Regions from separate parts of the Paenibacillus sp. FSL R5-0928 genome, predicted to be linked through region 1. Evidence: riboswitches for the same ligand, from Rfam matches in the RefSeq annotation. Region 1 holds a riboswitch; the other holds the start of a gene.
The links. A riboswitch is a leader RNA that binds a small molecule or an ion and turns the genes downstream of it on or off. The one in region 1 is predicted to bind S-adenosylmethionine.
Positions count from the first base shown of each region.

Region 1 (3,142 bases):
GTTGGCCCAAGCACAGCGCCAATAGAGTTATGTAGAATCGCTATTTCAGCGGATAATTCAGCCCCTTTAGATACAATAAGACCAGCAAGTACATCATTGTGTCCGCCCAAATATTTGGTAGCACTATGGACTACAATATCCGCACCTAATTCCAGAGGACGCTGGAAAAATGGAGTCAGCAGTGTATTGTCTACAATTGTGAGCAGCCCATGATGACGAGCCCAAGTAGCAACGGCTGCAATATCCGTAACCATCATCAAAGGATTCGTTGGCGTTTCAATAAATATCGCCTTTGTATTTGGAAGACGGGAAGCCTCAAGCGCATCCAAATCATTCGTATCTACATAGGAAGCAGTGATTCCAAACTTGGACATAATTCGTTCCAACAAACGATAGGTCCCGCCGTAAAGATCCAGCGAAACGATCAAGTGATCGCCTTGCCCAAACAGGGTAAATATGGTTTGAATAGCCGCCATCCCAGAGCTACAGGCAAAACCTGCATCACCAGACTCCAATTCCGCAGCCGCATTCTCCAGTACGGAACGGGTCGGACTTTTGGTACGGCTATAATCGAAACCTGTGCTCTGCCCAAGCTTCGGGTGACGGAATGCCGTAGCATTATAGATAGGAAAATTAATGGCTCCGGTAGCCGGATCTTCTTGTGAACCTATTTGTGCCAGTCTGCTTTCAATCCTAAGTTTGTCGTCCATGATAAATGCCTCCTAAATTATAATGTAGCGCTGATCTTAATAAACAATCGGGTCGATATCGTAAGGTGTCTCTTGATATACATAGTAATTGAGCCAATTAGAGAATAATAAGTTGGCATGTGCACGCCACACTGCAGGAGGTGTCCGTTCTGGATCATCTTTAGGGAAATAGTGTTTCGGCAAGGCCATCTCCATGCCCCTCTCCAAATCACGATCATATTCCCATTTCAGGGATAGAGGATCGTACTCGGAATGTCCGGTCACAAATATTTGTTTGCCGTCGGTCGTAGCTACTAGATACATACCAGCTTCTTCGGATTCTGCCAGAATCTGCAGATCTGGATTGCTCTCAATATCTTCGCGGGAGACATCGGTATGACGGGAATGCGGTACATGGAATACCTCGTCAAAACCGCGCAGCAATTTAATGTTATTTTGATTAATCGTATGGGAGAATACACCAAAACATTTTTCAGGCAATGCCACTTTGCGAACACCAAAATGATGATATAACCCTGCCTGTGCCGCCCAACAGATATGCATGGTCGAGGTCACATTATCCTTGCTCCATTCAAAAATCTCTTTTAGCTCTTCCCAATAGGATACTTCCTCAAACTCCATTTGCTCTACGGGTGCTCCTGTAACAATAAGGCCATCCAAACGGCGGTGGCTGATCTCGTCAAAAGTTTTGTAAAAGCTTCTCAAATGCTCAGCAGAAGTATTCTTAGAAGTATGTGAGCGTGGATGCAGCAAGGTAACATCAACTTGCAGCGGTGAATTTCCTATTAAACGCAGCAATTGAGTCTCCGTCGTTTCTTTAGTCGGCATGAGATTCAGAATAGCAATCCTTAGTGGACGGATATCCTGATGGAAAGCCAAACTTTCATCCATCACAAAAATATTTTCTCCGGATAGTACTTCTTTTGCTGGTAAACTGTCGGGAATTTTAATTGGCATTGTCTTTCCACTCCTTAACTGTATTTAGGTTATGTTGTCACATCGCGGCTTTCTGAACAATAAAAAGACCTTTCTCGGAAAACGAGAAAGGTCATATCTACAGTCATATGCGCCTCTCTCATCTGCCAGAAACTTTTGGACGGGGTTTAGTCGTCAGCAAAGTTCCGCAAGAATTAGCACCGTGCGTTCACACGCCGGTTGCCGGGTTTCATAGGGCTAGTCCCTCCACCTGCTCTTGATAAGATTTAGCTGTATTCAATTAAATTTCTTTAAAATTTACTTTAAATCATGAACCTCCTTTTCGTCAAGTCCATACAATGCTGAAGTAGCCTTAAAGTAACAATAAATTTGCTTGAAAGAGGCATACTCCGTTGTTATACTAGACAAGTATTTCATACCTGAACGAAAAGAAGAGGTGAGAAGAAGAATGGAAGGCGACCCGAGCTCGCAATTAAGTGTACAGAATGAGCAACCACACAGGATAATCATCAGCTTGCCGGCGGCGGGAGCAGTTCTTCTTCATGCCCTCGAATCGTCATTCGGCCTCTTGTATTGATTGTAACGCCGGCCAAGCTGATTTTTTTCTCTGTGCTTAATTAGCAGTCCCTGGTGAAGACCCGGGGATAGAAGGAGTGGAATCAGATGAAAATCCGGCTGGTGAATGCAGGGGTTTTTACACCTATTGATGAAATTGATGAAACATTGACACCCCCAACAGAAGGGTTCTATTGGATTGATGCAGATGTGGAGGATTTGGAGCTGCTTCAGCCCCTGTTCAACCTGCATGATCTCGCTGTTGAGGATTGCCTTAGTGAAGAGGATCAACGTCCAAAGATCGAAATATACGAAAGTCATTACTTTATTGTTGTAAACAGCATCCGCTTTGATGATGAGGAAATTTTCCTGCGGGCACTCAATATATTCTTGGGCAGACATTATATTATTACTGTAACGAAACAAAAGATCCACGAGCTGCGCATCCTGAAGCCCATGTTATGGGAGCAAGAGGTTAGCGAACCAGACCAATTCCTTTACCTGCTTATCGACCTTGTCGTAGATAATTATTTCTCCGTAGGTGACCGAATTGAAGCCCGGATTGAGAAGCTTGAAGAGGATATTTTAATGCATACCAAGAAATCTCATCTGAGTGAGATTATCGGTCTGCGAAGTGAGATCTTATGGTTAAAGAAGATGCTGGGACCACAGAAAGAGGTTATCAATACCCTGAACAAAAAAGACCTCCGTCTGATTGATGATCAGCTGCAGAAGTATTTTAGCGACATTTATGAAAATGCAGTTAAAATATCCGAAACCTTTGAGACGTACCGCGATCTCATGGGCAACTTACGTGAGGCCTACCAATCCAGTATCGCCAACCGCGCCAATGAAATTATGAGAGTATTTACCGCGATTACAACGATATTCATGCCTTTGACCGTAATTACCGGAATCTATGGGATGAACTTTGATCATAT
Region 1 covers NZ_CP150225.1:2,006,654-2,009,795, reverse strand. Annotated here, with positions in the region: gene MKZ16_RS08595 (PLP-dependent transferase) at 1-710, opposite strand, end outside; gene metA (homoserine O-succinyltransferase) at 747-1,667, opposite strand; SAM riboswitch class I at 1,783-1,912, opposite strand; gene corA (magnesium/cobalt transporter CorA) at 2,310-3,142, shown strand, end outside.

Region 2 (3,142 bases), 3.2 Mb from region 1:
ATGATGTTGGCTCTTGGAACCAAGAGATGGCATGAATCGCGCGAATATGATCATACGTTGGAGGCTCAAAAGAAGCCCGTAAGTAAGGCTTTTCGCAATTTAACTTGTTTTACTGCCATCTATTCTTATATTGTCGTGTATATTGGAGCCTTTGTAAGTCATACGGATTCACAGGGCGGGTGTTCGGGTTGGCCGCTTTGTAATGGAGAATGGGTTCCGGAGCTTTCCGGAGGTGTAGGTGTTGTTTTTACGCATCGGATTGCGGCTTTGCTCTTATTCATGCTTACTGCGCTGCTTGGGCATTTAGCATTTTGGAAACATAAGGATTATCCAGAGCTTAGAGCGCTAGGTGTAGCTGCAGTGCTGTTATGCTTGATGCAGGTGTTTAGTGGGGCGGCTGTGGTTTACACCCTAGATAATGAAAGATTGTACATATTTGCCGCTTTGGCTCATATTTTGCTGATTGCCAGTTTGTTTGGTGTCTTATGTTATATGAGTGTAAGAGTCTGGCAGCTAAATCGTGCGGGTAGTGTCGTGTCTGGAAAAAATGTAACGAACCCAATGATTCCACCGCCTTGGTAGAACATTCCCTCCGTGGATAGAGGCGCTTCACCCGCGGAATAATAAAGTGGAAATCGGTATATCGTGGAGCTGATTGGCCGATGCTTACGTCGCGAGTTTTGTACGAAGCAGTCCATGGAAGCAGACGCTGAACAAAACTTTAGGAGGACTGGGATATGCTGCGGGTATTACTTGGAGAGCCGCCTCGAAAGAACAGTGGTGTGTTGGCTGATGCGATGGAGAATATGGCCACTTTTGCAGCATTGCTGCGCAAGGAAATGAGTGCCCATGAGGATAATGACCATGAATACCGCAAGCTGGAGATTTGGACACGTGGGCTGATTTCCTCTCTGGATGAACTGGAGCAAAGTTGGTTCGCGGCCGCTTTTTACCGGAAATTAGTGATTGCGGGTTATATGGATGATATGACACCGGTGGAACAGGGCGATTATGCACGTTATGTTTATTTTTATAAAGATGGCTTTATCCGGGTTTTCTCTCTTCTGGACAAGCTTGGGACGGTACTGAATCATTTTTATGATCTCAAAACATCCAAATTAAAAACGCACTTTTCTTACTTTACAGTGCTGCGTCAGCTTCAATTATTGAATGTGCATCCTGCATTAGCGGATCAACTGGAACAGATCAAGAACTCCTACCGCGATCCATTGGAGAATTTACGCAAGCGCAGAAATGCTGAAATTCATTATATGAATTCTGAAATGCAGGATGATTTGTGGCAGCGGCACCAAGGTCTGCATGACAAAATTCAGCTCGAGGATCTGGATAGCCATCTTGAGGATTTAAAACAATCGCTCGAAATGAACTGTAAGACATTAATCGCGGCATTCAGCTACAGCAATGAACAGCTGCGTAAGGAAATAAGCAAGGCAAAGAGCATAAAATCGTAATCGTTCAATATATTTCCTTTTGACAAAAATCGATAAACTCACTATACTTATGCTTGCATTAAAGTATGTACGATTTCAGAAAAAATATAATTTCATAACTTTATCTTATCGAGAGCGGCGGAGGGATAGGCCCGATGAAGCCCGGCAACCGATTTGTATCCAGCGCGGGAAGCGTTGTACAAATGTCATGGTGCTAATTCCTACAATGGCGCAGGTTGCGGTCGTTGGCAGATGAGAAGGCATTGTCTTAATAAACCCACAGAGCCTCTTGCGATCTGCATCGATCGTTGGAGGTTTTTTTGTATAGAATAAGTGAAATATAAAGGGGGGGCGACGAGAGTTGATTAATCTAAAAGGGATAACAAAGGTTTATGGAAAAGGGAGTAATGCGGCAACAGCGCTTTCTGGATTGAATCTGTCCATCGAGAAAGGTGAAATATTCGGAGTCATCGGCCACTCTGGAGCGGGGAAAAGTACATTGATCCGTTGCATTAATCTGTTGGAACGTCCGACAGAAGGTGAGGTCTGGGTAGACGGTGTTGAACTAACTAGCCTTAACCAAGGTCAATTACAGGAACAGCGGCGCAAGATTGGGATGATTTTTCAACATTTCAATTTGCTTTCTTCGGCGACGGTGTATGATAATATTGCCTTTCCACTGCGACTTGCAGGTACATCTAGAACAGCTATTGATACAAAAGTGAAAGATCTGCTCGCTCTAGTTGGGCTTGAAGAACATACAGATAAGTATCCTTCTCAGTTATCTGGAGGACAAAAGCAGCGGGTCGGCATCGCCCGGGCACTAGCCAGTGACCCTGATGTGCTGTTGTGTGACGAGGCCACTTCTGCGCTTGATCCCCAGACAACGGATTCCATTCTTAAGCTGCTGCTTGATATTAATAAAAGATTCCATTTGACCATTGTGCTGATCACGCATGAAATGCATGTAATCCAGAGCATCTGCGACCGTGTCGCGGTCATACATGGTGGTGGGATTGTTGAACAAGGCAAAGTTACAGAGGTATTTCTCAAGCCGCAGCATGAGGTTACACGCGATTTCATCCGCAGTGAGACACAGAATGAAGGGCCTCTTCGAGTGGCGCTTGATGCTGCTGCCGGGGATAACTCTCAAGCTGTCAAAATTACTTTTTTCGGAGAAAAAACTTACGGCTCGGCACTATCCGATGTCGTGCGTGATACGGGTGTGAGCTTTGCAATCTTACATGGTACCATCTCAACGATTAAAGATGTGCCTTATGGACAGATGATTGTGCGGTTTGAAGGGCCAGCTGAGGCAATTGCTGTAACGATCTCCAGACTAATTGCTCAAGGCCTTGATGTGGAGGTGATTTCGTAATGAATTTTGCAGATCTAAATTGGCAAGAAATGATGGATGCTACGGTTGCTACTATAAAAATGATATTTTTTTCCGGATTGTTCACAATTATTCTTGGTTTACCACTCGGAATTCTATTGTATTTATGGGGGAAATCGAATAGTATAGTAATCAGAGTAACTTACTCGGTCTTATCATTACTTGTAAATATCCTACGTTCCGTACCCTTTATCATTTTGATGGTGGCTCTAATTCCTTTCAGCAAAGCCGTTGTTGGAACCTCCATTGGTGTACTCGGTACGATTCCACCTCTGGTGATTGGTGCAGCTCCGTT
Region 2 covers NZ_CP150225.1:6,038,736-6,041,877, reverse strand. Annotated here, with positions in the region: gene MKZ16_RS27350 (COX15/CtaA family protein) at 1-582, shown strand, start outside; gene MKZ16_RS27345 (Cthe_2314 family HEPN domain-containing protein) at 738-1,472, shown strand; SAM riboswitch class I at 1,575-1,710, shown strand; gene MKZ16_RS27340 (methionine ABC transporter ATP-binding protein) at 1,813-2,829, shown strand; gene MKZ16_RS27335 (methionine ABC transporter permease) at 2,829-3,142, shown strand, end outside.
Region 2: another riboswitch for S-adenosylmethionine. It lies ahead of MKZ16_RS27340 (methionine ABC transporter ATP-binding protein); the one in region 1 lies ahead of metA (homoserine O-succinyltransferase).